4 regions of the Paenibacillus sp. JMULE4 genome follow, and region 1 is predicted to be linked to each of the others. Evidence: riboswitches for the same ligand, from Rfam matches in the RefSeq annotation. Region 1 holds a riboswitch; each other region holds the start of a gene.
The links. A riboswitch is a leader RNA that binds a small molecule or an ion and turns the genes downstream of it on or off. The one in region 1 is predicted to bind cyclic di-GMP.
Positions count from the first base shown of each region.

Region 2: it holds a riboswitch for cyclic di-GMP, as region 1 does, so the genes downstream of both, EXW96_RS16210 (response regulator) here and EXW96_RS28435 (aspartyl-phosphate phosphatase Spo0E family protein) in region 1, are expected to answer to the same signal.
Region 3: it holds a riboswitch for cyclic di-GMP, as region 1 does, so the genes downstream of both, EXW96_RS06700 (flagellar assembly protein A) here and EXW96_RS28435 (aspartyl-phosphate phosphatase Spo0E family protein) in region 1, are expected to answer to the same signal.
Region 4: it holds a riboswitch for cyclic di-GMP, as region 1 does, so the genes downstream of both, EXW96_RS25430 (haloacid dehalogenase-like hydrolase) here and EXW96_RS28435 (aspartyl-phosphate phosphatase Spo0E family protein) in region 1, are expected to answer to the same signal.

Region 1 is NZ_SGWF01000010.1:53,641-61,675, forward strand. Features, by position in the region: gene EXW96_RS02500 (ABC transporter permease) at 1-882, shown strand, start outside; gene EXW96_RS02505 (ABC transporter permease) at 879-1,745, shown strand; gene EXW96_RS02510 (ABC transporter ATP-binding protein) at 1,791-2,720, shown strand; gene EXW96_RS02515 (ABC transporter ATP-binding protein) at 2,710-3,321, shown strand; cyclic di-GMP riboswitch class I at 3,627-3,715, shown strand; gene EXW96_RS28435 (aspartyl-phosphate phosphatase Spo0E family protein) at 3,823-4,008, shown strand; gene EXW96_RS02525 (HD-GYP domain-containing protein) at 4,055-4,687, shown strand; gene EXW96_RS02530 (stalk domain-containing protein) at 4,859-6,502, shown strand; gene EXW96_RS02535 (hypothetical protein) at 6,950-7,447, shown strand; gene EXW96_RS27165 (cyclase family protein) at 7,485-7,721, shown strand; gene EXW96_RS27170 (cyclase family protein) at 7,778-8,005, shown strand.
Region 2 is NZ_SGWF01000015.1:15,541-23,575, reverse strand. Features, by position in the region: gene EXW96_RS16225 (ISNCY family transposase) at 1-1,239, shown strand, start outside; gene EXW96_RS16220 (class I SAM-dependent methyltransferase) at 1,173-1,712, shown strand; gene EXW96_RS16215 (urease accessory protein UreH domain-containing protein) at 1,897-2,640, shown strand; cyclic di-GMP riboswitch class I at 2,889-2,974, shown strand; gene EXW96_RS16210 (response regulator) at 3,067-3,780, shown strand; gene EXW96_RS16205 (hypothetical protein) at 4,020-4,577, shown strand; gene EXW96_RS16200 (helix-turn-helix domain-containing protein) at 4,811-5,140, shown strand; gene EXW96_RS16195 (RNA polymerase sigma factor) at 5,729-6,148, shown strand; gene EXW96_RS27595 (DUF6075 family protein) at 6,267-6,674, shown strand; gene EXW96_RS16190 (hypothetical protein) at 6,707-7,006, shown strand; gene EXW96_RS16185 (hypothetical protein) at 7,036-8,035, shown strand, end outside.
Region 3 is NZ_SGWF01000011.1:297,345-305,379, forward strand. Features, by position in the region: gene pdhA (pyruvate dehydrogenase (acetyl-transferring) E1 component subunit alpha) at 1-113, shown strand, start outside; gene EXW96_RS06670 (alpha-ketoacid dehydrogenase subunit beta) at 133-1,113, shown strand; gene EXW96_RS06675 (dihydrolipoamide acetyltransferase family protein) at 1,146-2,525, shown strand; gene lpdA (dihydrolipoyl dehydrogenase) at 2,532-3,947, shown strand; gene EXW96_RS06685 (hypothetical protein) at 4,116-4,265, shown strand; gene EXW96_RS06690 (DUF429 domain-containing protein) at 4,262-5,041, shown strand; gene EXW96_RS06695 (helix-turn-helix domain-containing protein) at 5,010-5,912, shown strand; cyclic di-GMP riboswitch class I at 6,095-6,180, shown strand; gene EXW96_RS06700 (flagellar assembly protein A) at 6,281-8,035, shown strand, end outside.
Region 4 is NZ_SGWF01000022.1:34,851-42,885, reverse strand. Features, by position in the region: gene EXW96_RS25435 (sensor histidine kinase) at 1-1,034, opposite strand, end outside; gene EXW96_RS25430 (haloacid dehalogenase-like hydrolase) at 1,104-1,787, opposite strand; cyclic di-GMP riboswitch class I at 1,938-2,027, opposite strand; gene EXW96_RS25425 (thioredoxin family protein) at 2,311-2,958, opposite strand; gene EXW96_RS25420 (TlpA disulfide reductase family protein) at 2,979-3,536, opposite strand; gene EXW96_RS25415 (cytochrome c biogenesis CcdA family protein) at 3,555-4,277, opposite strand; gene EXW96_RS25410 (hypothetical protein) at 4,270-4,950, opposite strand; gene EXW96_RS25405 (C40 family peptidase) at 5,124-5,882, shown strand; gene EXW96_RS25400 (hypothetical protein) at 5,920-6,162, opposite strand; gene EXW96_RS25395 (bifunctional metallophosphatase/5'-nucleotidase) at 6,307-7,743, shown strand; gene EXW96_RS25390 (class I SAM-dependent methyltransferase) at 7,740-8,035, opposite strand, start outside.

The DNA.
Region 1 (8,035 bases):
GATCCGATTCAAGCCTACGTCGGAGCCGATATGATGCGGGTAAGTCCGGAGCAGCGGGAACAAATTGCCCAATATTGGGGGTTGGACAAGCCTTTGTTGGAGCGCTTTTTTCATTGGGGAGCCGCCGTGCTGCAGGGGGATTTGGGAATCTCCATGATGCACCGCCTTCCGGTTGGGGAAGTGATCGCCGAACGGTTTGCCGCATCCTTTGCGCTGATGGGAGTCTCGTGGGTTTTATCGGGACTCATTGGTTTTACTGCGGGTGTAATCGCTGCGATGAATAAAGATACATGGCTGGACAAGCTGATCAAATGGTACTGTTATACGTTGGCTTCTACTCCCGCCTTCTGGCTGGGTCTGGTGCTGCTGATTTTCTTTGCCGTGTGGCTGGGCTGGTTTCCGATCGGCCTGGGTGTTCCGGCCGGGGTACTCGCCGAGAACGTCACATGGGGGGATAGATTGCTTCATATGACATTGCCCGCACTGACGTTAAGCGTCATCGGCATCGCCCCCATCGCGCTGCATACGAGGCAGAAGCTGCTGGACGTGCTCGCAAGCGATTATATTTTGTTTGCCAGAGCCCGCGGAGAGCGCGGATTTCGGCTGTTTTGGAGACACGGTTTGCGCGCAGTGGCGCTGCCGGCAGTGACCTTGCAGTTTACAGGCTTCAGTGAGCTGTTTGGCGGAGCCGTGCTGGCGGAGCAGGTGTTTTCGTACCCGGGTTTGGGTCAGGCCACGGTGGAAGCGGGCCTTCGGGGCGATGTCCCGCTTCTGCTTGGCATCGTCCTGTTCAGCGCGGTGTTCGTCTTTACGGGAAATACAGTTGCAGATCTGATCTATCGCGCGATAGATCCCAGGATCAGGGAGGGGCGTTCCGTATGAAGAGGGATATCGCCCCCGAACGACGCATCCTCCGTTCTGCATCCAAATGCAATCCAAGACAGAGGGCTTTGTTCCTGGCTGTGTCTGCGGCTGTTCTCATAGCAGGAACATGGTTCACAGGGCATTGGCTGGGTGACGTAAGCTTATCGACCCATCTGGAACTGCGCAATCGGGTTCCGTCTCTTGCTCATCCTTTCGGCACGGACTGGCTGGGAAGGGATATGTTTACACGCACCTTAAAAGGATTGACCCTGAGCATACAAGTCGGAATGATGGCTGCGGTTGCGAGTGTAAGCATTGCCGCCGTTCTGGGGCTGCTCGCCGCAACGATGGGGAAAACGGTTGATCGCATCATCGGCTGGTTGATCGATTTGTTTTTGAGTGTGCCTCATCTGGTCACGCTTATTTTGATCAGCTTTGTTCTGGGCGGCGGAGTCAGAGGGGTTGTCATCGGGATTGCCCTGACCCATTGGCCGAGTCTGGCGCGCATTATCCGTGCCGAAGTGCTGCAGCTGCGTTCGTCCGAGTTTGTTCAGATTTCGCGGCGATTCGGGAAGTCCCGCTGGTGGGTAGCCGTTAGACATATGACGCCTCATTTGATCCCCCAGCTGTTGGTGGGCCTGCTGCTTATTTTTCCGCATGCGATCCTGCATGAGGCGGCGATTTCGTTCTTGGGCATGGGATTGTCTCCTCATCAGCCGGCCATCGGTATCATCCTGTCCGAGTCTATGCGATATTTATCGACCGGCTTATGGTGGCTGGCGTTTTTTCCGGGCCTTTGTTTGCTGATCATTGTACGGGCCTTCGATACGGCAGGTGAAAATCTGCGGCTGCTCCTGGAAACGCACAGGTCGAATGAGTAGTTTTTTGGGGTCATGAGTCATACGTAAGGGAGGTTTTGTCCGGAAATGTCCGTTCTTTTGGAAGTGAATCATTTAAGCATCTCCTTCCTGCAGTATACCCGCGGTTTTCAGCAAAAAAAGCTGAACGTGGTACAGGAGCTGAATGTTACCGTCCATGCCGGAGAGATCGTTGCGTTAGTCGGGTCAAGCGGTGCAGGCAAGAGCCTGTTGGCCCATGCGATCCTGGGGATTCTCCCGGACAGTGCGGAGACCTCCGGCTCCATTCGTTATGATGGAGAAGAGCTTACGACAGCCAGACAAGCTGCGTTAAGGGGGCGCGAGATTGCTCTTGTCCCGCAATCGGTCAATTATCTGAATCCGTTGATGCGCGTAGGAGAGCAGGTTCGGACGAACCGCGGAGACGCTAAAGAAGCGGTTAAGAAACAGCGGGAGATTTTTGAACGGTATGGACTGGGGGCTGAAGTGGAACGCATGTTTCCTTTTCAACTGTCAGGCGGAATGGCCAGGCGGATTCTTGTCTCCACGGCAAGCATGAGCGGTGCAAAGCTTGTCATTGCCGATGAACCGACTCCCGGTCTCGACGCCGGCGTTGTCAAGGAGACGCTCGGCTTCTTCAAAGAGCTGGCTGATCAGGGATGCGGTGTGTTGTTCATCACTCACGATATCGAAGCAGCCCTGCAGATCGCTCATAAAGTAGCCATCATTTATGCCGGCACGACCGTAGAGACGGCCCGTCCGGACGATTTCGCCGGCAGCGGGGAAAAGCTTCGGCACCCTTACAGCAAGGCATTGTGGAGAGCGCTCCCGCAAAACGGTTTTGAGCCGATCCCGGGCTTTCAGCCGCATCCGGATGCGCTCCCTGAAGGCTGCAGGTTTGCTCCGCGCTGTCCGATGGCTACGAACGAATGCATGAACTCTCTGCCCGAGATGCGATGGCTGCGCGGCGGATCGGTGAGGTGCATCCATGCTTCTTGAAGGGCGAAATCTGGGTTTTCATTACGAAAGGGCCTCTTGGATATTCAGGGGGATAGACATCATGATCAAGCCCGGTGAAGTGGTAGGGCTGGTCGGGCCAAGCGGCTGCGGCAAGTCCACTTTAGCCCGCATGCTGGCCGGCTATGAGAAGCCCAAGGAGGGAAGCGTTCTGTTGAATGGCGCTCCTCTGCCTTCCAAAGGCTTTCTTCCGGTTCAGCTGATATTTCAGCATCCGGAAAAAGCGGTCAACCCGCGATGGCTCATGCGGTCCGTACTGAAGGAGAGCTGGGACCCCGATGAACAGCTTCTTGCCTCTTTAGGCATTGAGGAGGAATGGCTAAACCGGCGGCCCGGCGAGTTGTCCGGCGGCGAGCTCCAACGATTCTGTATCGCCAGGGCCCTTGGTCCTAACACCCGTTTTTTGATTGCCGACGAGATTACCACGATGCTCGATGCCATAACCCAGGCCCAAATCTGGCATGCGGTGCTAGAGGCGGCCGAAAAGCGCGGTATGGGAATGCTTGTGATCAGTCATGATCAGCATTTGATCGGACGGGTTTGCACCCGGGTAATGAAATGGGGCTCTTCAAGGACGCTTTAGGGGGTTGACAACAAGCCGCGAAATATAAAACTTCCGAACCGGCAGGGGACTGGAAATCGGCATGTAAAACACACCAGCTGCGAATTTAGTTTCGTACTGGTGTTTTTTTAATGTAAAAAGACCTAGATGATATTCTAAAATATAGTACTAAAGACTCGTAAAAATGATAGTCAAATTGTGGAAAATGTGTTAGAATAAAAGAAAAGATGTCGAAACACCATAAATTAACACTATCCATGTCGATAGTTTTGACGATATACATATTTCTTTTGCACCAAATTGTAAACAATGTACAACCAATGATAGTCCGATCAAGGCACAGCCATTGAAAAGTGGTGTCGCAAAGCTAAAGGGGCTAACGTGTGGAAACACACCATGCCAGCCAGCCGCCGGAATGAGGAAGAAAACCCTTCATTCGGAGGGTTTTATTTTTTTTTGTAATCGAAAAAGATGGCTTCGTTAAAAAGAGGATGTTGTAGCCTGTGAGGATGGTGAGAGGCCATGTACGGTGTTTTTAATGAAAAGCGATTGAAACATTTATCGGAAGAAATTGAGAGAATTCGATTCAAAATGCATGGCATATTCAACATCAAGCTTTGTTTATCCGATCCGGAAGTTAAAGCATTAAGCAAGGAATTGGATTGTGCGGTGATCAGATACCAAGAGTATATCAAGCGATTGACATGAATGAAATAAGGACAATGAGAGGTATTTTACGGAAAGGGTGATGTCAGTGAACGGTGAACAGGCGGTAAACGGACTAACACAATTGCTGGTCAAAGATATAGTGACCTATGAGCATAGTATAAGGGTTGGAAAAATGGCCAAGCTGATGGCGGCCTATCTGAACTTTGATGAATTGCAAACCCAAAAATTGATTGCAGGATGCTGTTTACACGATATTGGCAAGGTACATATCCATGACTCCATTTTGAAAAAGAAATCCTCGCTCACACAGGAAGAGTGGAAATATATGAAGTGTCATGCTTTTTTCGGAGTTCAGATGGCCATCATGGAAGGAATTACCGATCAGGATGTCATCGATACCATTCATTATCATCATGAGCGTTGGGACGGTACAGGCTATCCCAGCGGCTTGAAGGGAAACGACATTCCTGTATATGCCCGCATTTGTTCGATATTGGATGCTTTCGACTGTATGATATCGGATCGCCCCTATAAAAAAGGGATGTCCATACAGCACGCTCGCGAAGAACTGCTGAACCAGAGTTATTCGCAATTTGACGGTCATTATGTTCAGGTGTTTCTCACCATCCAGGATATGATATTGGAACATATTCAAAGAGACTCCGTACATTCGATCGCCTATCATACGAGAGCTATATATCATTCGGGAATCGTATGACGATGAGATGAGTAGGTCACCGCCGGTGGCTTATTTTGGCTTTTGACGGCTGAAAATGTTACAAATTATTGTTTTTTGATAGGACGGAAGGAAAATGAGGGGAGGGTAATGAATTAAAATTAAAGAAGGGCAGGAAGAGCCGAAGCATACAAGATTGGAGGGAAATCAGAAGTGAAGAAGGTTCTTACATCCACGACATGGAAGGTATGGCTTGCCTTTTGGATGATGATCGCCATGCTGACCATTCCGGCCCCGAGAGCGGACGCGGAATCGTTCTCCTATTTCGGGTATCCGAAAGGAACGGTGGGCATATCCAAACCAACCATCGGTTTTGAGCTTGGCGAAAGGAACGGACTGCAGGTTGGTTCGTTTAATATGAAGCTGGATCAAAAGCTTGTTTCGGGGACTTTTGATAAAGAAACGATGAGTTTTACATATACACCGACTGCGGGATTAACGCCAGGGGAGCATTCGGTTGAAGTGCAGCTGCAATTTACCGGTTATCAGACGGTCCATTTGAATTGGACGTTCACGGTAGCAGACAACCCTATAAGCGAAGTTCCCGCCGCATACTCACAGAACCGTCAACTGGGTCTGAAAGCGATCAACGATTATCGCATGCTTTACGGATTAAAGCCGGTCAAGCTCAACGGGAATCTGACGTTAGCTGCCCAACTCCATGCCCAATATTTGTTCACGAACCGTGCAGCGGAGACGACGCCTTCGGTTTCGCTGCATGATCAAAAGAAGGGATTGCCCGGTTATATAGGAGCCACCCCTTCCGAGCGTGCGGTTTATGCCGGATATTTTCGCGGCGTCGGAGAAAATGTTTCTTTTAAAACGGGAAATCTCGTGGATTCCATCGACCAGCTGTTTGATGCGCCGTATCACCGCAAGCCCTTTTTAATGCCGCATGTTACGGAAGCAGGTATAGAGATGGTCGGGGATTATGTCGTCATCATGTTTGGCTATGGGGAAAACTCCGAAACGGAGATGACGGTCTCTCCTGCCCCCGGGGATCCCTATGTTCCGCTGATTTTTGACGGTTACGAAAATCCGGATCCAATACGTATGCATGCGGCAAGAGATTATCCCGTCGGGTATCCGCTTAAGGTAGTCGTAACGGGAAAAGGCGTTGGCGAAGTCCAGTTGCTTGAAGCGACTTTGAAGGATGAATCGGGTCAACCGGTGAAGCTGCTGCAAAACAGTCCGAGCAATGACGATCATTTAACCAACAGCGTCATCTTAATTCCACCCGAGCCCCTAAAGCCAGACACTTCATATGCTGCATATGTGAAGCTGGGCGTAACAGTGAACGGGGTATCCCAAACGCTCGAGAAAGCCTGGAATTTTCATACGGAGCCGGTTCGCGGCATCGGGAAGCAGAAGCTGCATACAGACATCGCCGCGTATGTGAAGCTGACAGAGCAGAAAGACAGAATTCAGCACGTGGTCACCTTCAAGCTGGACGATGATAGCTATACAGTGGATAACGTGCCGTTCCCGTTGAAGAGGGCTCCGTTTATTGAGGAAGGCACGTCCTATTTATGGGTCAGGGACTTGGCCGCGGCGCTGGGAGCCGAAGTGACTTGGGATGACGAACGCAAAGCGGCGGTCTATACAAAAAACGGCCGCGTAATCACTTTCTTTACGGGTCGTAACGTGTATGCCATTAACGGTATTGAACATACTACGGAATCGCCGGCCCGACTGGTAGACGAACTCACCATGATTCCGGTACGCCTGCTGTCCGAGGTTTTGGGAGCGCAGGTAGAGTATCTGCCGGAAACGCGGACCGTAAAAATTGTATATTGATACGTTTGAAGAAGCTGAAGGGTCCCGGTGATATGCCGGGAGCCTTTTTTTGGTATGCCCAGCATGGGCGTCATCTTTAGGGTGAGAGTCCCGAACGGGGGCTGGCGAGCGCCTACCGTAGCTGAGGGCAAGACCCTCTATGTCAATATAGAATGTACGTTCGGTTTTTGGGACGGATATCTCCCACTTCGTAACACTGGAGAGTCAGAGGTGTGTTTAATCGCCTCCTCGCCTTTTCGATCCAAATCAAGCAATACATATTTTTTGAACAAGGGACTTGCATGTTTTCATAGGTGAGAGGACGGGGGTTAGCCGCCCCCTCCTACTCGATTCTCCATTTCGTTTATACGCCTAAGAGGATATTCCGCAAGGAACCCGAATATATACAGATAGTTGAAGCAGAAGCTGAGGCCGTTAGCCAATCATGGATAAGGGAGGAATGCGGATATGATCAACATCCTGCTTTTGTTCTTGTTGATCATGAATCCGGGAAATCCGGTCGATTCTCATGAAGATTACATTTTTGATGCGCGTCAGGCATGGGTCGGTCAAACCGCAGCGGGAATGACGATCCAAGATTTGGATGTTCAACCGATCAATGAGTCGGATTATTGGGCTGTAGTCAAATTTAAAGGCAAGACCACGGTTTGCGGAGAGATTGTTTTTATCGACGATAATGAATCCGGTGAAGGGTGGGGACTGCTTAATCATTTTACCCCGAGCAGCCATTGCGCCGCCAAAATTCCGGTAACCGACGTCGGGAAGCAGCGCAACGGTTTTTCGTTGACCGATAACCCTGCCCGGCAGCTTGAATCATTAAAATTAAACGGTAAACGTTATCAGATCACGCTGATCATCGATGATTATGAAATCTATCAGACCGGTAAGGCTCAAGAAAACAAAGCGCGTCTGATTAAAGTTGTAGATGCGGTGAAGTTGGATTAACATCAAAGAGTCAACGAGAATTCTTGGGGAGGAAGACATGAGGGTTATTGATTTATCGGAGACGATAATGGATGGAATGACCGTTTACCCGGGTGATCCCGAAGTGAAGGTTGAAGTGGTTCATACCCGCGAAGAGCATACATGGGAGCTGCGTCAATTGACGTTGGGCACACATACCGGAACGCATGTCGATGCTTTCTCACATATGCATCAGGGGGGAAATCCATCGATGAGATTCCTGTCGAACGATTTTTCGGAACGGCGCAGCTTGTAAAATTACATTCGGAGTGGCCGGTTCGTCAAGGCTTGTTTTTTATAGAAGAATGCGGAATGGAACAGTTTGAACGAATTAAACAAGCCAATCCGCCTTTTGTAGGAGGAAACCTTACAGAAGCTGTGGAGAGAAACCTGTTGGCGATCGGAATCCTCACCTATACGAACCTGGTAAATCTGGAATTGCTGCCTTACGGAAGAAGCTTCATGTTTTATGGCTTCCCTCTTAAAATTAGGCACGGGGACGGGTCTCCGGTGAGAGCCGTTGCCATACTTGATCATTGAATCGCAAGGGTATCCGTTCATGGTTGTAAC
Region 2 (8,035 bases), on a different contig from region 1:
TTTACTGAGTTGCACCCGAAAGGCAAGAAAAGCGGCCGTCCTACGCTTGCAATTGAAAAGTACATCCGTCTTATGGTCCTGAAGCATAAATACAATTTGGGCTACGAGTCACTCGTGAAGGAAGTCGGTGACAGCATCACATGGCGAATGTTCTGCCGGTTTGCCATCGACGAACCGATGCCCGACCCGTCTACGCTCATCTATGCCCGCAAACGCTACGGCGACAAGATCGTCGAAGACATCAATGCCGCACTCGTAAAGCAGTGTGAGGAAAAAGCCGTTCTGAAAACCCGCAAATTGCGCACGGATACGACGGTTGTGGAATCCGATATCCATCACCCGACAGACGCTACGCTGTTGCAAGATGGCGTAAAAGTCATCACTCGAACGATTCAGAAAATCCGGAAAGTCGCCTCCCACACTGTTCAAGGCTTTGAAGATCGTACGGCAGAAATCAAGGAAAAGATTCTGTCCATCGCGAAAGTTCTACGTCGCCGCACCCGTGAATCTTGGGAAGAAGTTGACCGGATCACTGGGAGCGTAATCGAAGTAGCCGAGAACGTTGTGAACAAGGCGCAAACCGTTATCGAGAAACTGCAAGACAAGGGCAAAGCTGCTCTTCGACAAAGTAAAACCAAACTGACCGAGGCGGTCACGCTAACCGGCAAGTTGTTGGAACAAGCCAAACAGGTCGTTTCCGGCAATCGAATCATCGCAGATCGGATCGTCAGTTTCTTTGACCCGGAAGCAAGACCGATTAAGAAAGGTAAGCTGGCCAAAGGAACTGAGTTCGGCTACAAGGTGCGAATCGACGAGACGGAAAGCGGCTTTGTGACCGGCTACGCTGTCTACGAGGGGAACCCCTCGGATGATGAACTGCTCGTTCCCGCTGTACAGGCGCATATCAAGCAATTCGGCAAAGCGCCGCAAGCTGTAGCGACCGACCGCGGTTTCTCAAGCAAGAAGAACGAAACGGCCATTACCGAACTTGGTGTGAAGCGAGCTAGCTTGCCGCGAAAGGGCAAAAAAGGCATTGCCCGATCCGAGTACGAAAACGAATTATGGTTCAAAGACTTGCAGCGTTACCGTGCAGCTGGAGAAGCGAAGATTAGTCTTCTCAAGCGGAAGTACGGTTTGAACCGCAGCAGGTATCGGGGCTTTGTCGGCTCAAAATGCTGGGTCGGCTTCGGGATTCTGACCCACAACCTGCAAAGAGCGGCAAAAATGCTCCAAAACTAACATGGAAACCGATCATTAGGGAAAGTTCCCCCTCACAACCCAGCCAGCAACCCGAAACTATTTTTGAAAATCGACTTTTTCAGGAGCAACTAATTAAAGCACGTGAAGCTACAGTTCCGATCGAAGTGGTACCGGGAGATGCCCAAAAACTACCGTATCCAACCAATTCGTTCGATTCAATCGTTGGAACACTAGTATTATGTACGATACCTGACCCGGCGAAAGCTCTGGCCGAAATCCATAGAGTATGCAAGCCTGAAGGAACGATTTTAATTTTTGAACACGTAAGGTTAAATCATCTGGTCCTTGGTAAAATACAAGACTGGTTAACGCCCGTTTGGAAACGATTATGTGTTGGTTGTCATTTAAACCGCAATACACTTGAAACCGTTGAACAAGCAGGTTTCAGAGTGGTGCAAACGACGTCGATGTGTAGGGAACTGTTCCTAGTAATTGAAGCAAGAATAAAATAAATTGGAAATGTGAGACTGCGGTGAACGATAAAGCGGCAGTTATTCTGGAAATAAAATAGACTGCTTTTATGTATCCGCGAAACACTACGTTATGTAGTTTATAATAGATGCTTGTCAAGGTTCGATGTGTGATGAAAGCATAACTGCCAAATCTATTTAACGGATTTTGGGGGGTGAATAGTTAATGTACTCCTTTTTTAGTAAAATTAGCGCCTTCCTTAGCGAACCATTCGTTAACGCGGCGAACACTGATATCGCCTTTCTTGCGGCGCTGTTTCTCGGTTTTGTTGGTTCGGTTGCTCCTTGTCAAATGTCAGCGAACGTTGCGGCTATTACTTACTTTGGGCAGCGTCAAGCGCAAGCAAGGTTGTCGTGGCCCGAAACGTTCATGTATTTATTAGGGAAGATGATTGTATTCAGTATTTTCGGTGCTTTGTTTTGGTTTTTCGGTCAAAAGATATCCACTGACATGATCCCTTTATATTCTTTTGCAAGAAAGCTGCTTGGGCCGTTATTGATTTTAATCGGATTGTTTTTGCTTGGCTGGATTCGGCTTCCTTTTCAACTTGGGGCTCGAGTGGCAGGATTTTTTGAAAAATTGGCCGATCGAACCGGAGGAAGGAGCGGAGCCTTTCTAATGGGGATTGCATTTTCGCTAGGATTTTGTCCAACAATGTTTGTTTTGTTCTTCGGTTCGCTTATGCCTTTGGCATTGCAATCAACATATGGCGTAGTGTTGCCATCTGTTTTTGCAATCGGTACCGCAATGCCGTTTTTACTAATTGCCGGGTTTGCTGTAGGTTTCGGGTTAGATCGAGTCATTGTTAAGCGTGCCAAAAGGTGGGGGTTGTGGATACAAAAACTTGCGGGTGTGTTATTTATAGTGCTGGGCATAAGCGATACCTTGACATATTGGACTCTAATGTAAATCATGGGAGGTGCCAACGGAAAAATAATGCAGAGTGAGAGCCACGAGTAGTTGATTAGACCTATTGTGTGATCAAGAAATTTTTCGCGAACTTACAATTTGTGACGCTTCTATAGTTTATCCTGTATCATTCGATATGAAATGATATAGAATCGACAAATATCAACACATTTAAACACGTGGGACTTAGGGCGGTGCCAGAAAAATAAAAATTATGGTATTATAAGGCTATGATTTGGAAGAAATAATAGGAAAAATGGCAAACCAGATCGAAAGGCTGGGACGCAAAGCCACGGGTCTTCTGCACTATTGCAATGATCGCCGGGTTACCCTCACAAATCTCACATCTACGAAAAACTAGACACGGCCGTTTGAGGGTACGTGTCTTTTTGTCGTGATTCTAGAATGAATACGAGGTGATGATATATGGAGGAGCGTGTACGCTATGCTGCAAAAGTTGAAGAAGTCATGCGCTGGCAAGAAAGCAGGATACAAGTATTGCTGGTGGACAGCGACCCCGTATGGCAACAACGGTTGACGGCGTTGATCGATGCTGAGCCGGATATGAGTATATCTCATATTGCAACAAACAAAGAATCGGCTATTCGAGCCAGTATGCAATTGGATTTAGACGTAATGATTCATGACCCGGTGTTACATTCGTCGCAACAGGATGGATTGGATACAATTGCCGAAGTGTTGAAGATCAAATCACTGCCAATCATTATCTTGACTTCACTCTACCAGCCCGAGATCATTGTGGATGCAATGCTGGCCGGAGCGATCAATTATATTACCAAGATCAATTATGTGGATGTCGCAAGTGCCGTCAGGGAAGCGTATCAAGGGCAATCCTCCCTTCACGCCGATGTTGCATCCATCATCCGTAATGAAATTGGACTTGTTAAGCGAAGGGAATTGCATCGAATGCTGACTCCTACTGAAAAAGAAATCTTGCAGTTGATCGGTTGGGGCTATACACAACCGGTAGTTAGAGAATTGCTCGGAATCACGTCTAACACAATGAAGACGCATGTTCGCAATATCATTCGCAAATTCGACGTATCTTCCATTCGCGAAGCAGCGGAAAAAGCGAAACGTAGGGGCTTGTACGATCAACTAGATCGCATCACCTGTTAGCGATTCGTTTCCGATTCGAGCCGTTTCGCGATGGTTTGACAACCAATGATCTGTTGGTATGAGGGAAAAATCACCCTCCTCTTTCGAATGTATTATTGGTAAAATGTGGACAAATGCAGGTATCTACAGAGGAATTTTATTACCAAGTTTGTAGGAGGTGAGAATCAAAAATTGACTTAAGTTGCGAAAAATGGCATCCTTACTGCTTCCTCCACTTTACTAGAGAAGGGACGATGATAATGAAAACGGAGCGTGAACAACCTATAATCATGACGATTAACAGGCAGGCTGGCGGAACAATTTCAGGCAGCATGCACAGCAAGGAGGGAGTTGTGATGACGCTGACCCAGCACCCCGTCCCCTATGAGAAAGTAGAATTATGGCTGAAGTCTTACAAGGACTGGAAGGCGAGACTGAAGTACATGCAGTCAGAACTGTCCTACATCCCTGAATTAACGCGTACGCTACAAATGGTTGCGGCTCACAGCAGCGGCAGAAAACAGGAAACGGTTTTACGGACGGTTATACGACGTATCGAAATCACCGAACATGAAATCCCGTTGCTGCTATCCAGAATCGGTTTGATCGACTATGCTTTCTCGGCTCTCACCCCGGAAGAAAGCTTGTTCATTCGGTTACGATATATGGATCAACTGGCGCTTTCAGACGCCATGAGCCGCCTAGCACTTTCCCGCCGCGCGTACTTCTACCTTCGAAAGCGAACATTGCACAAAATCTATATGAAAATCAAAGATCGGGCGGTTTTGTTGGATTTGGATTCGTCCCAAAATGATTGACCGGTTTCAGAAGATGCATATGCGCATCTTCTTTTTTTGCGTCCATTTTTCATTTTAATACGTTTTTATTCGTTACGTCCAATCCCAGTAAATACGATTAATGTCTCGCCAATTGATTCAATGAGTATTGAGGAGATTATAACACATACATTGGATACTGAGAATAGCGAATCTATCGAATGTTCATTTGACTTACTCTGCCTTATAAGCTGAAAGAATAAGGTGGTGGAAATGTGAACTCAATTCGGGATTCGTTAGGTCAGCGCATTCGCACATTGCGGGAACAATACGGATGGACGCAAGAGCAGCTTGCAGAGCGGGCAGACCTCCATCCTAATTATATCGGACAAATTGAACGCGGGCTAAAGAACGTTTCATTGGATAATATTTATAAACTGGCTGTTGGTTTGCGCATGGATTTGTCTCAGTTATTTGTTTTTGAGAATCGCGAACTTCCAGAGCCGTTGTCCCAGATTGGCCAAATGCTACAGCATTGTTCCGAAGAAGATTTAGATTTTCTGATTCAACACATCGAGCATTTGTTGAAGTGGAGACAAAAGTAAGTAACTGCTCGAAAGGAAGCGCCGGAACTGCATCGAACATGCACCGAACGCAGCACTGGATTTGCTCTCTTTTTGCACAAAGTCTGCACGCGTTATGCACATGATCCGTGTTATGATGTTAGTGTGGACAGGTTGTGCAACCACAAGCATCATGAAGACTGGTTGTCCCTTTCATCAAGCGCCGTTTCTTTCCCTGCTATCCCAGTGGGAAGAAATACGGCGCTTTTTTTATTTTGTTACTGATACAGCAGTCGTCGACTATATTCCGAATGTAAAGGAGTTGAACTAAACATAGGGCAACGCCAACCATCAAAGGCCCGCACAATTTCTCGCACGGTGTTGCCAGGTGAGAAAGGGAGTTGATGTTGATGTATCCCGACGACACATAATAACAAGCGGCGAATGATTCATCGGCATGCGTGGAATCAAGTTTATCAAGTCTTACGATCAGACCTGGTCGCAATCAAGCGTTGGCACGCTCTGCGGCAAGGTCTTTTTTGTTGTCCTTCCCGCTTGTCAGGAAGCGTCGGCTGTCGCTCTCCCCCCTCTGTTTTGATTGATCAAACAAACCAAAACGGAGGGACGAGTATGAAAAAGATCAATTTGAAAGACATATATCCTTTTTGGAAAACGGATGTATGGGTTGAAGTGGATGACGAGGTGGCTCAGGAGCTGCATCGGTTTGAATTAATTGAAAGCGCATACAAACTGCGCACGTATCGTCACCGGGCGTATTACTCGCTGGATCGAAACGATGGAATTGAGAAGGACGTTCTTTTTCTTTCGATTTCGCCGGAGGAGTACTATGAACGCAAGCTCTCCCGGCAACAGCTTTACGAAGCGTTGTGCCAGTTGCCGGAGAAATCGGCCAGACGAATTTATGCACACTTTTTTCTAGGCATGAGCAAAGTCGCTATTGCCAGAGCTGAGCATGTCGATGAACGGGCCGTTCGTAAATCTATTAAACAAGGCTTAAAGATAATGGAGCGTCTACTCAAAAACATGTGATTTTTCGTCATTGGGTCCGGTTTTCCCGTCAGAATGAAATGTTATATAGAGGATCTTTTCAGACAGCGGCTGGTTGCATCCAGCCGCTCATCATTCTCGGTGAGAGGGGCAAGTATCGATGCATCCTATTCGATTTCGGGATGAAGAACACGAGAGGTTCTATCATCAAATGCTGGCTGAAAGGAAATGCAACGACGGCTATCATCGTGCGCTTTTTTACACATTGGGCATTTCCCGGGAAACTAGGAGTCATGTACGTGATTTGTTTGATTTTTCTAACGGCGGCATTAATCCCAAGGGCCTTTCGGCCCCATGGCAAACCGGCAGTTCCATTCGAATATGTCGGCTCGCCTTTAATCTATGGAACGGGTGGACCGAACCAGGTGGGGAACGCTTCTCCACTCCCAACGAATTATTCGATTGCAGCTACGCCCCTTTCTTTTTCGAGGCAATTCATCTTCGTTATCCGGAATATTTCCGAAGTCAGGAAAAGATTTTCAAACGGCTATCTGAACAAACCCGCTGAACAGATACCGATTGTCGGGGGTGCATAAGAAGATGAAAGAAATTAAAACGAGGGTTGTTGTAAAAAACATAAAACGGCTGGATAGGTTCAAAAATTTAATGGAACGAGTAAGGAAAACGGGTGTCCGAGTCAAGAATCATACAGACAACGATGAGTCGACTTCCCCATCTCCTGTTGAATTTGCGCAACACCGCACCGCATCGTCAATTAAAACAATGGCTCAAATGGGCATTCGCATGAAGACCAACAGCAGACTGATTCGGTTGATTCAAAAAAGAGGGCAACTCCAGTTGAAGATGCTGCTAATCCACAATCGAGTGGGTTACCCGTAAAAAAGTATAAGAAAACGACAGACGGGGTTATGAAGGCGAGAAAAAATCCCGTTAACGATTCCCGACTTTCCCCGAATGCCGATGCTTCTAACATGAGTACACTGCGATTTACCCGTAGGATGCAACCCCGTGAGCCGTTCGATGGAAAATACCTTTTGCCTTCTGATCAACTACCGGGAAAACAACGCTTTGTACGAAGCCGGGTCAATGCCCGGCTTTTGCATCGTTCTCAAAAAAACAGCTTTCCTGACCAGATGCTAAGAATGGACGTTAGACATCCAAAGTCCGTCGTAAAAAATGAAATAATCATCACCGCCGCGGCATCTCATTCAGCAAATGTACGAAGCAATCACCCTAAAACGCTAACGCCGGAAAGATTGAAGCCACGACATTTCAGACAAGCGTTATCCCGTATCCCCTCCGCTATATCAAAACAAGCAGGTTCAACGATCAAACGTAAAGAACGAAAATTCAAGGTATTACCCCTATTTATTAAAACCGGGCAACGACTGGGTCAGACTAATAATCATCCGGATTCGCAAGCCGAAGGGAAAATGAATGCGTTCAAAACGGCACGGCGGACAGTACAAATGGTGATGACTGCCCGCCGATCTGTTCAAAGGGCACAAGCCGCCGCGAGATTTAATCTTCGGATCATTAGAATGGTTGCAAAAGCAACCGCCCTGCTCGTCAAGGGATTGACGGCGCTTTTGGGGATCAGTAGTTCCGTTATCATCTTGTTGTGCATTGTAATGGCGGTAGCCGCAGTCATTTCCTCTCCCTTTGGCATCTTTGTATCCGGCGAAAATACGGACGCCGATGTAAAGCCGCTTTCCCAAATTGTTGAACAAATGGACGATGAATTTGCCGCCAGACTGGAAGAAGTACAGCAATCAGCCGACCCTGTAGACCGGGTGGAAATTCATTATCCTGGCAGCGCGGACAATACTCGAATGGATAATTGGATGGATATTATAGCCGTCTTCGCCGTGAAGACCGTCATGGATGCTGAAAATGGAATGGATGTGG
Region 3 (8,035 bases), on a different contig from region 1:
AAATCAAGAAAGCCGAACAGACGGAAAAAATGACGGTGCCGGGATTGATCGACAGCATGTTCGAAACGACGCCGCAGCATTTGGAAGAGCAGAAAGCGGATTATTTAGCGTAAAGGGGAGGAACCATCAGCCATGGCTCAAATGACAATGATTCAAGCGATCAAGGACGCGATGCGGGTTGAGCTTCAGCGCGATCCTAACGTGGTAATTTTCGGTGAAGACGTGGGGAAAGTCGGAGGCGTATTCCGGGCGACGGAAGGTCTTCAGGCGGAATTCGGGGAAAACCGCGTATTCGATACACCGCTGGCCGAATCGGCGATCGGCGGAATGGCCGTCGGTATGGCGATTCAAGGCTTCCGGCCGATTATGGAAATCCAATTTATCGGGTTTATTTTTGAAGCGTTCGACCAAATTGCGGTTCAGGCGGCCAGAATGCGCTACCGTTCCGGCGGCCGTTACCAGGCTCCGATCGTCATTCGCACACCGTTCGGCGGCGGAGTGAAGGCGGCGGAGCTGCACACGGATCCGCTGGAGGGTCTTTTGGTGCAAACGCCGGGGATTAAAGTGGTCGTGCCGTCCAATCCTTATGATGCGAAGGGTTTGTTGATTTCGGCCATTCGCGACAATGATCCGGTCTTTTTCATGGAGCATCTGAATTTATACCGCTCGTTCCGCGCCGAAGTGCCGGAAGGCGAATATACCGTTCCGATCGGCAAAGCCAACGTGGTTCGCGAAGGTTCTGACGTTACCATCATCACATACGGAGCTATGGTGCATACTTCGCTGAAGGCTGCGGAAGAATTGGAAAAAACCCGCGGCGCGAAGGCGGAAGTCATCGACCTGCGCACGCTGATGCCGCTGGACATCGATACGATCGTGGAATCGATCAAAAAGACGAACCGTGCGATCGTGGTACAGGAAGCGCAAAAAACGGCCGGCATTGCGGCGGAGGTCATCGCTCAGATCAACGAAAAGGCGATTTTGCATCTGGAAGCGCCCGTGCTGCGTGTGGCTCCTCCGGATACGGTATATCCTTTCGCACAGATTGAGGATCAATGGCTTCCGAATCCGGCGCGCATCGTAGCCGGTTTGAATAAGGTTCTGGATTTCTAATTCTGATAAATCGTAAGGACGGTGACTGACCGATGGCAAAGTTTGAATACCGTTTTCCCGAGCTGGGCGAGGGCATTCATGAGGGCGAAATTGTCAAGTGGCATGTAAAGCCAGGAGATACGGTAAACGATGAAACGATCCTGATGGACGTGCAAAACGATAAATCGACTGTAGAGGTTCCTTCCCCGGTGGAAGGCAAAATCGTCGAGCTGAAGGTTGACGAAGGCACGGTGTGTACGGTTGGCGATTTGATAGCCATTTTTGAAGTGGAAGGTGAAGTTCCGCAAAGTGCGGGCGGACACGGCGAAGCGCCTGGCGCCGCTGAAGCGGCAGCGCCTGCTGCGGCTGGGGCGGAAACCGGCGCCGAATGCGCGGTGGGCGGAGCTGTTGCGGCGAACGTGAACGCTGCGAAGCTGGATACGCCGATGGCAGGCGGCTCGTCCGCGGCGCAGGGAGCGGCGCAGGGAGCGGCGGCCGGAAGCCAGAAGCGTGAGGTATTGGCTACGCCGAGCGTCCGCAAGCTGGCTCGCGAGAAGGGTGTGAACATCGCGGAAGTGACGGCAACCGGGAAGAACGGGCGCGTGACGAAAGAAGATGTGCTCGGATTTGTGAACGGCGGCGGGAAAGCTGCAGCACCGGAAGCGGCGGAAACGGCGGCTCCTGCAGCATCGAAAGCTGCGCCTGCGGCTTTAACAGCCGCAAGCGGAGACCGCGAGGAAGAGCGCGTACCGCTCAAAGGCATCCGCAAGGCGATCGCCAATGCCATGGTGAAGAGCGTGTACACGGCGCCGCATGTGACGCTGATGGACGAAGTCGACGTGACGCAGCTCGTCGCGCTTCGTACGAAAGCAAAGCCGATTGCCGAGAAGAAAGGCGTCAAGCTGACATACCTGCCGTTCATCGTGAAGGCGCTGGTTGCGGCGGTTCGCCAATTCCCGGTAATGAACGCGATGATCGACGAAGAAAAGCAGGAAATCGTGTACAAAAAGTACTACCACATCGGGATTGCTACCGATACGGATAACGGTCTGATCGTTCCGGTTATTCCGGATGCCGACCGCAAGAGCATGTGGGCTATCGCCGAAGCGATTAAAGATTTGGCGGCGCGCGGCCGCGAGGGCAAACTGGGACCCAACGAGCTGAGAGGCTCGACGATCACCATTACGAACATCGGCTCCGCCGGCGGCATGTTCTTTACTCCGGTCATCAATTTCCCTGAGGTGGCGATTCTTGGAACGGGCCGGATTACGGAAAAGCCTGTAGTGAGAAACGGAGAGATCGTTGTCGCTCCTGTCATGGCATTGTCCTTAAGCTTCGATCACCGTATTATCGACGGTGCTACTGCTCAAAACTTTTTGAATTATATCAAGCAGCTGCTGGCCGATCCGGAACTGCTTGTCATGGAGGTGTAATCCATTATGGTAGTTGGAGACGCATCAGTTGAAATCGATGTGCTTGTCATCGGAGCCGGTCCCGGCGGGTATGTCGCCGCGATCCGTGCCGCCCAGCTCGGCAAAAGCGTGCTGGTGGTGGATAAGGCCGAGCTTGGAGGCGTCTGCCTGAACCGCGGCTGCATCCCGTCCAAAGCCTTGATATCCGCGGCACATCAATATGAGCTGGTCAACCATGCCGCTTCGGTCGGTATCTCGGCGGAGAATGTCTCGATCGATTTTAACAAAGTCCAGGAGTGGAAAAACGGCATCGTCAAAAAGCAATCCGGTGGCGTCGGCATGCTGCTCAAGGGTAATAAAGTACAGGTATTCCATGGCGAGGCGCTGTTCATCAACGAGCATGAGGCGCGCGTGTTTAACGATAACGAAACGGCCCGGTACCGTTTCAACCACTGCATCATTGCGACGGGGTCCCGTCCGATCGAGCTCAAGGCGTTTCCTTTAGGCGGCAGGATCATCTCCTCGACAGAGGCGCTGTCCTTAAAGGAAATTCCAAAGAGCATGGTCGTGATCGGCGGCGGCTACATCGGAATCGAGCTTGGTCAAACCTATGCCAAATTCGGTACGAAGGTTACGGTGCTGGAGGGATCGGATTCGATTCTTCCCGGCTTTGAGAAGGATCTTACCCAGCTTGTGGCGCGCAACCTGAAAAAGCTGAATGTAGACATCGTGACGGAAGCGTTGGCGCAGAGCTCCGAGCAAACCGACAAGGATGTAACGGTGACCTACACCGTAAAAGGCGAGGAAAAGAAAATCACGGCCGACTACGTGCTTGTTACGGTAGGCCGTCGTCCCAATACGGACGGCGACCTGTCCCTGGAACTCGCCGGAGTGGAGGTTGGCGAGCGCGGCCTGATCAAGGTGAACGAAAAATGCCAGACCAACGTGCCGCACATTTATGCTATCGGCGACATCGTACCGGGTCCTGCGCTTGCGCATAAAGCTTCCTATGAAGCAAAAGTGGCGGCGGAATCGATCGCAGGTCTGCCCAGCGCAGTGGACTATAAAGTCATTCCGGCCGTCGTATTCTCCGATCCGGAAATCGCGGGCGTCGGTCTCAGCGAGACGGAAGCAAAAGAGAAGGGCATCAATGTCGTCGTAGGCAAGTTCCCGTATGGAGCTAACGGACGCGCGCAATCGATGAACGCCACCGACGGCTTCGTGAAGCTGATCGGCGACAAAGACAGCGGACTGTTGCTTGGCGGGTTTGTCGTCGGTGCAGAAGCGTCCAACCTGATCGCCGAGTTGACGCTGGCCATTGAGATGGGAGCCACGCTTGAAGATATCGCGCTCACGATCCATGCGCACCCGACGCTTGGCGAGATTACCATGGACGCTGCCGAAGGCGCGCTTGGCCATCCGATTCACCAGTTAGGGAAGTAAGAAAGAATGAAAAGCCGAGGATGAATGGAAATCCATGTATCCTCGGCTTTTTGCGTTTAAAGCAGCACGGATGCCGAGGCGCTATTTGTCCTTGTCTCAGCATGTCTGTTCCATGCAAAAGGATGTATAATAAAGACAATGACCAAGGGATAAAGGGCGTGTTCAACTATGCAAGCGCATACCTGTTTATTGGCGGATCGGGACGAAAACAAGCAAGCCGCGGACGAATGGGATCGGGAGTGCGGGACAAGGTTTATGGCTGAGCGGTTTTTGCAGTTGAATCCGGGTGCCGGCAAAGCGGAGCCGGAAAACTCATGAAGGGCGGCTCCTTTGCAGGCATTGACGGCTGCCCGGCGGGCTGGCTAACGGTGGAGCTTACGATTGACGGAAGCTGGACGGCGGGGGTGTTCGAGGACCTGGAAAGCCTATGGGCGGCGTATCGGCAGGCAGTGTTGTTGTTGATCGATATGCCGATCGGTCTGGCCGACGGCAGCGAGCCGCGACGCTGCGATGTGCTGGCGCGGCAGCTGCTGAAGCCCGGACGGGCGTCCAGCATATTCCCTGCGCCCGTCCGCGAGGTGCTGAGTGCCACGGATTATGCGCAGGCGAATGCGCTCCAGCGCAGGCTCAGCGGTCGGGGATTATCGCGTCAAACCTGGGCGCTAGTCCCGAAGATTCGCACGCTGGACCGGCTGCTCCGGCAGGATGAAGCGGCCCGCTTAACGTTTCGCGAGTCGCATCCGGAGCTTTGCCTCGCACAGCTTTTCGGCCGCCCGATGCGCAGCGGGAAGAAGAGCCAGGCGGGCTTTGACGAGCGTATGGCGCATCTGCGGGGCGTGTATGCACAAGCCGACGAGGTTGTCGAAGAGCTGATGCTGCGGTATCCGCGCAAAGCGGTGGCGCGGGACGATATCGTCGATGCGCTTGTGCTCGCGGTAACGGCATGGTTGAGTGAAGGCAGACCGAGGCAGCTGCCCGAGGGCGGAGATGGGGACCGCTTGGGAATACAACGGATCATAGCTTATTACTGTTTTCTTAAAGAGGAAAGGTTGGAAAAGCACAATGCCGAATCGTTGGGCAAGCTTGATGGTTGAAAAGGCTGCGGTTGGCATCTGTCTTTGCAAATGGGATGGCCGTCAATTCATGGTCGAAGAGGCGAATCCGGCTTTTTTCCAGATCATCGGCTATACAAAAGAAGAGCTGGGGCAGGCATCCTTCTTATCTTTTCTATCGGCTGAATACAGGGATTGGGTATTGAAGCGTCCGGAGTTTTTTGAGTATGATGAGGTTCTGTTTTCGGAAGAGAGATGGACCGTAAAACACGGGCATCAAGTGGATGTGGAGCTATCTTTACGCGAAACGGTTATGGATGGGGTCTATTACTATATTATGGTTGTCAGAGACGTCAGCGATAAAAAATGGATTTTACGGCAGGGTACGGGGTATGAGGTAAGCGGAACGCTGACGACGAAATTCCGCTTTACCGATTGCTCGCTCCACGGCCCCTTGCTGGATCTGCAGAGAAAAGATTTGTTAGCGCAGCCGTTTCTTTCTTTTGTCGGATCCAAACATTTGCTTCAGGTAAGGCACTCGCTCCGCCAGGCCTTATTGTCCGCATCCGGCTTCAGTATGACGCTGGAGTGGGTACATAACCATCGACAGGCAGATATGGAATTTCGCTTTCAACCTCTGTTAAACGGCAGGCAGGAAGTCACCCGAATTGCCTTTGTCGGCAAATGCCTGGCAAACGGGCAAACACGGGAACCGTCGGGAATAGCTGTTACGCTGCGCATGCTGATGGCGGAACGCCGTATGACGGCAACCAGGCTTTCTGAGCTGACCGGACTGTCCATGGGCACGATCTCCAAAATGAGAAACGGAAAAATTACAAACCCGCATAAATATACCATACAATGTATTGCGGATGCACTGGGTGTTCCGATTACCGAGCTTTGGCGCGATTAGATCTGTAACAATATGTAAAAACGGGCGTAAATAATGCAATGTTTTAACCTTTTTGTCGAATATTAGCGAAAAATGACACATAAAATACTTTCTACAAGCATGGATTAGTCCTTTTGTCTTATATCGTGTTGTCGTTTGCCGATCTGCTTGATTATAATTTAATTATAAAACGGAATATTTCATTACGATAATGGCAAACTTGTCGAAAGGCAAGGACGCAAAGCAATGGGCCTAAAGTATTTTATGCTATGGCAGCCATGCCGCCGATAATGGAAGGAACGTATTTTTCATGCACCTTTCCCCGGCTGGAGAAGGTGCATTTTTTCTAAGCTGCAAAACGCTTGATTCAGAGGAAGGAGGTAGTCCGGATGTCCGACTCTATTACGGAAATGGAATTGGTCAAAATGATAAAATCGTTGGCGTTGGATTCAGCGCCGAATGGTGCCGGTTTGTCGGATTATTCCAAAGAGGAAGCTCTCGGCGGGCATAAAGAAAATACGAACCGAGGCTGGTTTAGTGTAAGCGGAAATGAAATTTTTGTACATACGTCGGATGACGAGATGTCGCCCCTTACCATTGAGGCTATACCCCCGGTCAAGCTGACTGTTAATGGAGAAGCGGTCTCCGGTACGGTAACCGTAACATCCAAGGACAAGCTGGAGTGGTCCGTAGAGGAATCTCCATTGTTTGAAATTCAGGTATCCGAGGATCGTATGCAAGCCTACCTGCTTGTGCATTCACCCGTCAGGTATGTATGGAAGCTCAGCGAGTGCGAGCCTGCCGCCCATTTGGTTCTCAGAGCGGAAGAAGACCAATCGATTATTCTTAACAAACTGGAGTTTAACGATATTATTCTTGAGCTGGATCGTTTGTCGATCACGAAAAACCGGAACATCGGGGCAGTGTTTGAGGAAGTGCTTAATCCGACATTCGAGCCGATTCTGATCGCGCGGGGAAAGCCTCCGGTTCCCGGAAAGGATGCGGAGCTGCAGCTCTTTTTCACAGAGCAGGTGGAAAATCAGTATGTGGAAATCGGGGGCGTGGTCGATTACAGAAATCATTTAAATATTCCTTCGGTCACTCCGGGAGATGTGATCGCCCGAAAAATTCCGCCGGAAGAAGGGACCGTCGGCTACGACGTATATGGCAATTTCATTCGGCCAAAAGAACCGAAGGATATTGTTATTGTAGCCAAAGACGGGGTGCAAATCCGGGAGGACGGCTTCGTTATCGCTCTTAGAGAAGGAAGACCGCGCATCACCGGCAACCAAACGAAGTTTTTTGATATTACGAAGGCTTATATCGTACCCGGCGATGTCAATATTGAAACGGGACATATTGTTTTTTCCGGCGACATTATCATTTATGGAAACGTGATGGAAAGCATGATCGTCGAGTCGCTTGGCAATGTGTATATCTCAGGCAGTGTCTACAACGCTACCGTCACGGCAACCGGCAGCATTTACATTCAAGGCAATGCGATCAAAAGCAATCTGTACTCCGGTTATTTCGGGGTGTTGTATAACCGGCTTTACAACAATTCCAAATTGTTAATGTCCCAATTCGAACAGCTGCTTGAAGCAGCGAAGCTTCTTTTCGAGATGGTGGAAAAGAAGGGGCAGAAGCCCCATTACGGACAAATTATTTTACTGCTCGTGGAAAACAAGTTTAAAGATATTTATAAACTGGCCAAAGAAGCGTTATCGGTGATTATTAATATCCGGTCCCGAGACAAGACGGCTTGGCTGAATCTTAAAGACATGCTGGAACGGTTCCTTCAGCTCTCCCGGATGCCGCAATTGATTTCTCACGGAACGATTCTCGGCATTTTGAATTCTCTCAGGGAGACGGTCCAGCATGTCGGCAGCATGCAAGAAGCCAAAGTACGGATCGATATCGGGCAGTGCCATTTATCCACGCTCAAATCCAACGGCGACATTTTGATCCGAAAAGAAGGGGTGCTGCAAAGCGACCTGTACTCAGCGGCCAATATTGTATTTTATGACAAAGATGCCGTATGCCGAGGCTCCCGTTTGGAGGCGGACGGCATGATTTCCGCCATGATGGTCGGCGGTCAGACGGGGGCTCCGTCGGTTTTAAGGTCCAAGACGAAAATTATTCTG
Region 4 (8,035 bases), on a different contig from region 1:
CAGAGTAGATAAATCGCCTTATTATCAACATCCGTATGAACCTGAACGCTCCGCTTTTCCAAGAACACTTTCGTCATCGAAAGCGCGCGGCTTAGGATGTCCGTTACCTCATGAATCCCCTCTTTCAGCATGATATCTTGCGTCCGGTTTTGAATGCGCGTCACCATATCCAGCATATGCTTGGTCGAATCAAGCACAACGGCTGCATCGCTCGCAATTTTCTCCTGATGAGACGAAGCTGCCAGATTTCGAATCTGATCGGCGACAATCCGGATTTTTCCGACCTCATTTTTAATCGTGTGGTTCAATATGCTTGTCCCGTACGAGATGGCGCGCATCGTACCGTCCAACCGGTCCTTTTCGAACTTTATCCGGACGCCGAGTACGCCATATTTGATGCCGAGGAGCAAAAATGTTACCAGCAGAATCGTAATCACAAACGGCATAAACCGCCATACTTCCTGAACATCGAAAAACGCCTTTAATGTATAGTTCGCCACGATTTGAAACAGGATCGGGGGAAATGCAACAATATTGGAAAATAAACGGCTTCTTTTCCGTTTCGGATTCTTCTCTTTCATAAAACTGTATGTTAACAGGATAAGACCAACGATCAGATAAGGTACGCACCAAAAAAACAGCGCTTGAAAGTTATGCTGGATCGGGGGAGTGAACGACGTGAGGAAAAGCATCCCGATGATCGGGATGGGAAGCACCCCTGCGAGGATCATTTTCTTTTTACGGCGGAATAACCCGGAGTAGCTGACGGCGAACATCAAAAAACAATAAGGAAGTCCATTATGATTCATAAACGAGCCGAACATGTGCATCTTTAATAAGAATGCTTCAAGGGAAGGCGTAGAGATTTGATACTGCTCCAGATAGGGCAAGATCGTTTCGGTTACCGCGCGCGACAATCCCCCGCCACCGCCTGTAAATGCGGTAAATGCCGCCCAGCGTGTCGGTTCATTTTTGGGATTGATAATCAGCAAAATGGCTGCAATCGTCCACAATGCAATGAGTACAAAGACCATTCGGTCCAACTCCTTTAATCGTTTTGACTACCGATTAAAGAGGAGCGCCGTCGTGGACAGAGGCTTCAATTATGCTCGAATCAAGACAGCCTCCCTCTGTATCGACTTCATCCATTTCTTTTTCTTGTTTGCCACGATGATCGGGTAATGGACATGCTCCAGCATCGGCAGATCGTACTTGGAATCTCCAATCGCCATCGTCATTGCAGGATTCAAGCGTTGGATGTAATTGCGCTTAAATCCTTTCAGCTGAGAAAAGTCGATTCGAATCCTCGAATCCTGTTTAACGACGGGCAAACATACATAGGGAACCTGAAAATACGCTCCGTAATGCTTTACGATCAAATCGAAATTGGTTGACAACAACGTGACCTGAACTCCTTTTTCCTTCAAATAAAAGATGAGATCGTGCACAGGAACGATAAATTGCCTCTTGAGCATTTCTTCAAAATACCTTTGAGCGTATTTCTCTAGCTGTTCATAGGCGTACTTCCCGAACTTTCTTTGCACAAATACGTGATTAAACCAATCTCTCGACAAACGATCCACTGCAAGATAGAATGGAGCCGCAGCCAAGCAGTAAACAAGAAACAGCCACCATAGCAGCCGGTTCTTCAGGCGTTCTCTCTTGATGAACAAGTAAAACTGTACGATGTTGCTTTTGGTAATCGTATTGTCGACATCAATAACCGCATGATTCACCCCATTGGCCAATATTCCGTCAAACTGCGAAAAATCTCTACTGTGCTTCATTACATCTCCCCTCAGTTAGTTTGAATTTCCTAAGACCTCGATCTCACATTAATCCCAGGACATATCGAAGACGATCACTTCCTTTCGTCAATTTTTTCTAAAAAACAAAAAAGACACTACCCCAAACACGTAGTATCTTCTGGATGACTGTAGGGTAACCCGGCTATCATTGCATAATATTATGCAGAAGACCCGTGGCTTTGCGTCCCTGCCTTTCGAACAGGTTTGCCATTATCCAAGTCAGACTTATTACCTATTATTATATTACCAGGTTGTGGAACAGGCAAGAACCAAAATGGGAAATTTTTGAATTTGTCGAATAATCGCTTGAAAGAGTTTAGTACTTTTTTCCTCAGGCCCAGATAGTCTTTGTTCTCAAATCATATTTGGTAGATTATCGTGACATCTAGCGACACGTCTATTTCAACTCCACCGATGAGTGCAGAATTGAGTGATATTTGCCATGGTAACCCGACATTGGAATAATAAAAGGCTTTTAAACCTTCTTTGCTTACATGATTGGCTAACGAGAAATCGTCCATTCCAATTTGATATCGGTAATTCCATAGGCCGCCAAGGTACGATTGAGCAACGTCTTCATCCGATCGGTTTCTTCCATGCTCACTTCATTTGTCGAACGGAGCGTTACGACGCAAGAATCATGATGAAAGGAAACCCGCTCAAGCGAAGTGTCTGCCGGAAACGGATTGTCAAATCCTTCAGGCCGGGTGCGCAACAATTGTTGAATCGTTGTTATTCTTGGCGCTTTAACGGAAGTCTTGTTGATCACCGTTGTCTCCACCGGAACGGCGTTGCCGTTTTGGAACAAATAGATCGTGTAAGTTTCGGTAGTCTCCCGGTTTTCTTCCCGCGGCGCTTCCGATCGCAGCGATCCTTCTTCTATCTGTCTAATCAAGTTCCATACCTCTTCCGTTTCTTTAAAACCTTCAATACGGTACAATTCAACGCCGCTGTCATCCAAAAAGAGCGTGGTGGGATTCATCTTAATGCGATATCGATTGGTCGTTTCATGGTCAACATCCACATAGACGACTTCATATGCAAGCTCTTTTTTGCAGGCAAGCAATTCTCCGATGACCGTATTCATGGAGCGGCCCATCGGACAAGCGGATAGTGTTAACAAAATCAATTTTTTAACCGATTGACTCATGCGGCATAACCTCTCCCGTCTTATTTGATATTGGAAACAGCTTCTTTCATAATGTCGTAATTAATCGCGCCCTGAAACTTTTCCCGAATCACTCCGTCCGAGTCCAGCAAGAATGTCGTGGGATAGGCGACAACCTGATAGGTTTGCATGACGTCTCCTTCCTTGTCCAGAACGATGGGGAACGTGAGCTGTTGCTCTTTCACAAATGCTTGTACGTTATCCGGATTTTCCTCGGTAGGTGTCAGGTTAACACCCAAAATCACAACGTCTTTCGATTGGTAATCCTCATAAAATTTTTGCATATGGGGCATTTCCACCCGACACGGCGGACACCATGTCGCCCAAAAATTGACCAGCACTTTCTTGCCCTTAAAATCAGACAGGTGAACAGGATTCCCTTGCAAATCCGTAAGCGAAAATTCCGGCGCAAGCTGCCCCTTCAGAATGCCCGTCTCCAGGTTTGCTTCCCCCGATTCCGCAATTTTTCCGGTTTCTGAAGAAGACTTGTGAAAATAATCGTATCCGCCATAAACGACGAGCCCTATCAAAACCAGAACAGCGATCATGCTTTTTTTCATCCGTTTCATCTCCACTCGTTAAAAGTTGATCTCCCAAAACGTATATTGGGATAGCCAGGCGCTGATCTTCTGCAATTGCCCGGTAAACAACAGAAACCCCAGCCCAATGAGCAGCCAGCCATTCAGTTTGGACAGGAGAGGTATCCATCTGTTCATTTTTTTCATGAACTGCAGCGAATACGTCAGCAACCATGAAATCAGTAAAAACGGAATACCCAATCCGAGGGAATACACGGCCAACAACCCAACCCCGTTCCACAGCGTTTCGGCAGACCCGGCCAGAAGCAAAATAGATGACAACGCCAACCCTACACAGGGGCTCCAGCCGGCGCCAAAAGCCACGCCGGTAAGCAGCGAACGGATTGCGCCGCGGCTCCTGTTCGTTTTGATTTCCCATGTTTTACCGGACATCAACAGCCGGAGATTTAATAATCCGGCCATTTGCAGACCAAACACAATAATCAACAGACCGCTTATTTCTTGGATCAAATCGCGTTCCTGGGCAAAGAAGCGGCCAATAAAGCTTGCCGAAGCCCCCATCGCGATGAAAACGAGACTAAAACCCACAATAAAACTAAGAGACTGAACAATCAGTTTCCCCCGATGCACGACCAGTTTGCCATCTTGAAAGGACGAGCCCGTCAAATGGGAAACGTAAGCGGGAATGAGCGGAAAGACGCAAGGGGATAAAAAGGATAGCATCCCCGCGGCAAAGGCTGCGAAAACCGAAATATTATCCATGAGAACCTCCTTTTTTCACCTTCTCGTCCAACCAGGCCCATCCGGTCAAACCCGTGGCAACGAGCAGAAAAATCAACTGCTGTTTACTGAAGGACAAAAGCCACATCGGACGATCGGGGACCAGAAACCATAGCATCGCATGTCCAATCGAGAACCAAATGGCGTATGCAAGTCCTATTGGCGAATCGGATCCTCTTGAAGAAAACAAGAAAGACATGAAAAGAACCGCTGTTAATCCGGCGCTTGCCGCATGAAACCAGGCCGGCTCCTCCCCGATCATGAATAACAACACTTGGCAGGCCGACCAACCCGCGAATGCATACGTGATGAAAATGTCGACCCACATTTTTAAAGGAATGTTTTGCTTCAAAGCCTTCTGCCAAATATAGACCGCGGCAACCAGGCTTGCCATCCATTTCCCGCGTTCCCCGCCATCGAAATAGATGAAAGAAACAGGCTGTTGGATGGCTTCAACCGGATGAAAGAGCAGGTAGCTCGCTTTCCAGACGATCAGCCACAGCCAGAATGCGTTTGATACGCAGGACAAGATCAACCCCCGCTCCGGCATGTTTCGGAGCCGATATTGTAACATCAACCAGCCCGCCGCCCCAAAACTGAAATACAAAATCAGTTGTCCGTTCAAGACAAAAGAACCGATTTGAATGCTGCGCAAACCCCCACCTCCTTGCAGATGAGGATAACGCTTCTTTTTAAAGAAATGATTAAGCGATTGGAAAAATGTACATCCAGGTTCACTGCATCTCCTGTGATAGGCTTGGATTAGACCGCGAGCCGATATTTTCCGCCGCGGGAATTATCCAAATCCACAAGGAGGAATTGCAGTTGATGAAGAAAAAACTGGCTATGGCACTGTTTGTAACGACTTTTATTGCCGGAACGATTTCATTGGGACAAGACTCCGCTTCGGCGGCCAAGGGTGATGCCGTCATCGTGAAAAGTGTCAATTTTCGGGACAAGCCTTCCCTAAGCAGCGAGCGCATTCGTTATTTGCAGGCAGGTGAACATGTGAATATTTTGGAACGGGTGAACCCCTATTGGTACAAAATCAAGGATGGCCAGGGGCAAACCGGTTATGTCACAACACAGAGCCGGTACATATCAGTGGGAGGCGCCTCTTCCGGTGAAACCGCACAAACTGCTGCCGGCACAGCCAAAAACGTGATTGAAGCCGGTATAAAATATTTGGGAACGCCTTACGAATTTGGTTCCAGCCGCTCCAATACCAGGACTTTCGACTGCTCGGACTTTGTTCGACAAGCGTTTAAAGACGGGGCCGGCATCATTCTTCCCGGCAATTCCCGGACACAAGCCGAATATGTAAAAAAAATTGGAAAAACAACAACGAATTGGCGAGACTTGAAACCAGGAGACATCATGTTCTTTATGTCGTATAAAGGAAGCAAAAGTTCCAATTATTCCGGAATCGACAAATCCGCACAACGAATCACGCATAACGGCATTTACTTGGGGAATGGCAAGATTTTGCATACGTATTCCGTGAAATCCGGCGGGGTAAGAATCGATAGCATTGAAGGCAAGCACTGGGAATATCGGTTTGTGTTCGGCGGCAGTGTTCTCAAGTAACGCGGAGCGGAAGGGACAGCCATGTCCCTTCTTTTGTTTATGTTTTAATCCTGGGAGCCCTATTGCGGGTATTGGCGGAAGCACGGAGCATTTCCTTCCTTACGAAGGAAGGATCAAGATCGATGGCGGTACACAACGTTTCGAACCAGTCGGTCTTCAAGAAGCCAAGCGCTTCTTGTCGCATTTGGAAATTTCGTCCTCCTTTCCGGGCCTTTGTTTTCAAATCGAAATAAGTTTGGATCAAAATGGCGCAAACCAGAACCCGGTACCCAAACGACATCCTCATCTCTCCCTTCCCGGATGTTCTTCGTTTGATCGTACCGGCCTTGTGTTAAGTTCTGATAAAGAAGGTTTAAAAACAGGCTGGAACTCCCCATACTATCCATAAGCTTGGGATCACATGCTTCAACAAGGGGGCTTAACTGTGGAACTCGTATTGATTCAACAAAATGACACGCACGGTTGTTTGGACGCCCATCCGGAATTCTTCTGGGGCGATCCGCGTCCGTTCTACATTCATTGCGGGGGCTTTTCACGCATCTTCCGCTATGTGACATGTTTAAAACAACAACATCCCCACGTACTGTTTGTTGACGGGGGCGATTTGTTTCATGGTACAGGACCGCTAGTTTTGTCCAAGGGTGAAGCCGTCTTGCCGCTACTCCGACAAATGCCGCTCGATGCTTGGGTACCTGGGAACTGGGACTTTGCTTACGGACCCCAACAGCTATTTTCTTTGATAAGTCAAGTTCCGGCACCGGCATTGGCAATGAATGCCAAGCCAATCTCCGGCAAAGTCAATCCTTTTCATTCGCATATGATTCGGGAAATCGAAGGTATACGGGTCGGTTTGACGGGATGGACTTATCCTTTTGTAGATCAAACGATGCCTCCTTCTTTCTCGGAAGGATTTACTTTTTCGCTAAATATAGACGATATGAGAAAAGTGGTTCATCAATTACGGGAGAAGGAGCGAGCGGATCTTATCGTGGTGATCAGCCATATGGGACTGCCTTTGGATATAAAAGCGGCATCCTGCATTGAAGGGATCGATATCATTTTAAGCGGGCATAGTCATGATCGAATCGACAAACCAATCAGACAAAATAACACATGGATTGTCCAATCCGGGGCAAGCACTTCGTTTCTCGGAAGAATCGATATTTCCTTTGAAAACGGAAAAATAACCCATATTCGGCATCAACTTATTCCGCTTTACGCGGACGAATACGAAGAAGACCCGGAATTCTCGCGTCTTATCCGGGAGATCAAGCAACCTTACGAGACGCTCCTGCGCGAAGAAATCGGCAAGCTGAAAACACCGCTTCATCGCATGTTTTTGAATGAAACGCCGATGGACCGTCTCATCACCGACGCGTACCTGTATGCGATAGATGCCGATATCGCTTTGTCTCATGGTTGGAGGTACGGCGCCCCGATTCTTCCGGGAGTCATAACTGTGGAAGATTTATATCAAATCATACCGACGAACCCGGAATTGTTTACACTAGAACTGGAAGGGCGATTCATTCTTGAAGCCTTTGAAACGAACCTGGAGCAAGTCTTTTCCCCGGACCCGTTTCAGCAGAAAGGCGGATATGTGTTGCGAACTTCCGGTGTCATCATGGCTTATAAACCATATAACCCCAAAGGACGGCGAATCGAACATTTTCTCGTTCAAAATAAACCGCTTAAACAGGATGCCATATACCGAATTGTCAGTGCCGGCGAACAAATCCTCGGGCAATATCAGTCCGTCAAAAAGCATTTGGGAATTCATGCCCATGATGCGATCAGGCACTTTTTTCAAGCCCATCAAACCATTGAAATTCATGATACGCCCCGCATTTTCAGTATTTAGCAGTTATGTGCACAAGCCCTTGCAACAATAAGATAGTGCTGATCGGAAGGATAGGTCAGTTTTTCAACCAAGAACCCATTCTCTTCAAATGCTTCTGCAAGCTCATTGGAATGTATTCGATGACGGAGAGGAGGGCCTTGTTCCGTTTGTTTTTTTTCCCATTCGATACATAATACTGTTCCGCCCGGCTTTAGCACTCTGCTCATTTCTTGGAGTCCTTTTTCCAAAGGTTCTACTTCGTGTAAGACGAATGAAGCGATCACATGGTCGGCGATTTGTCCTGCCAGGGGAA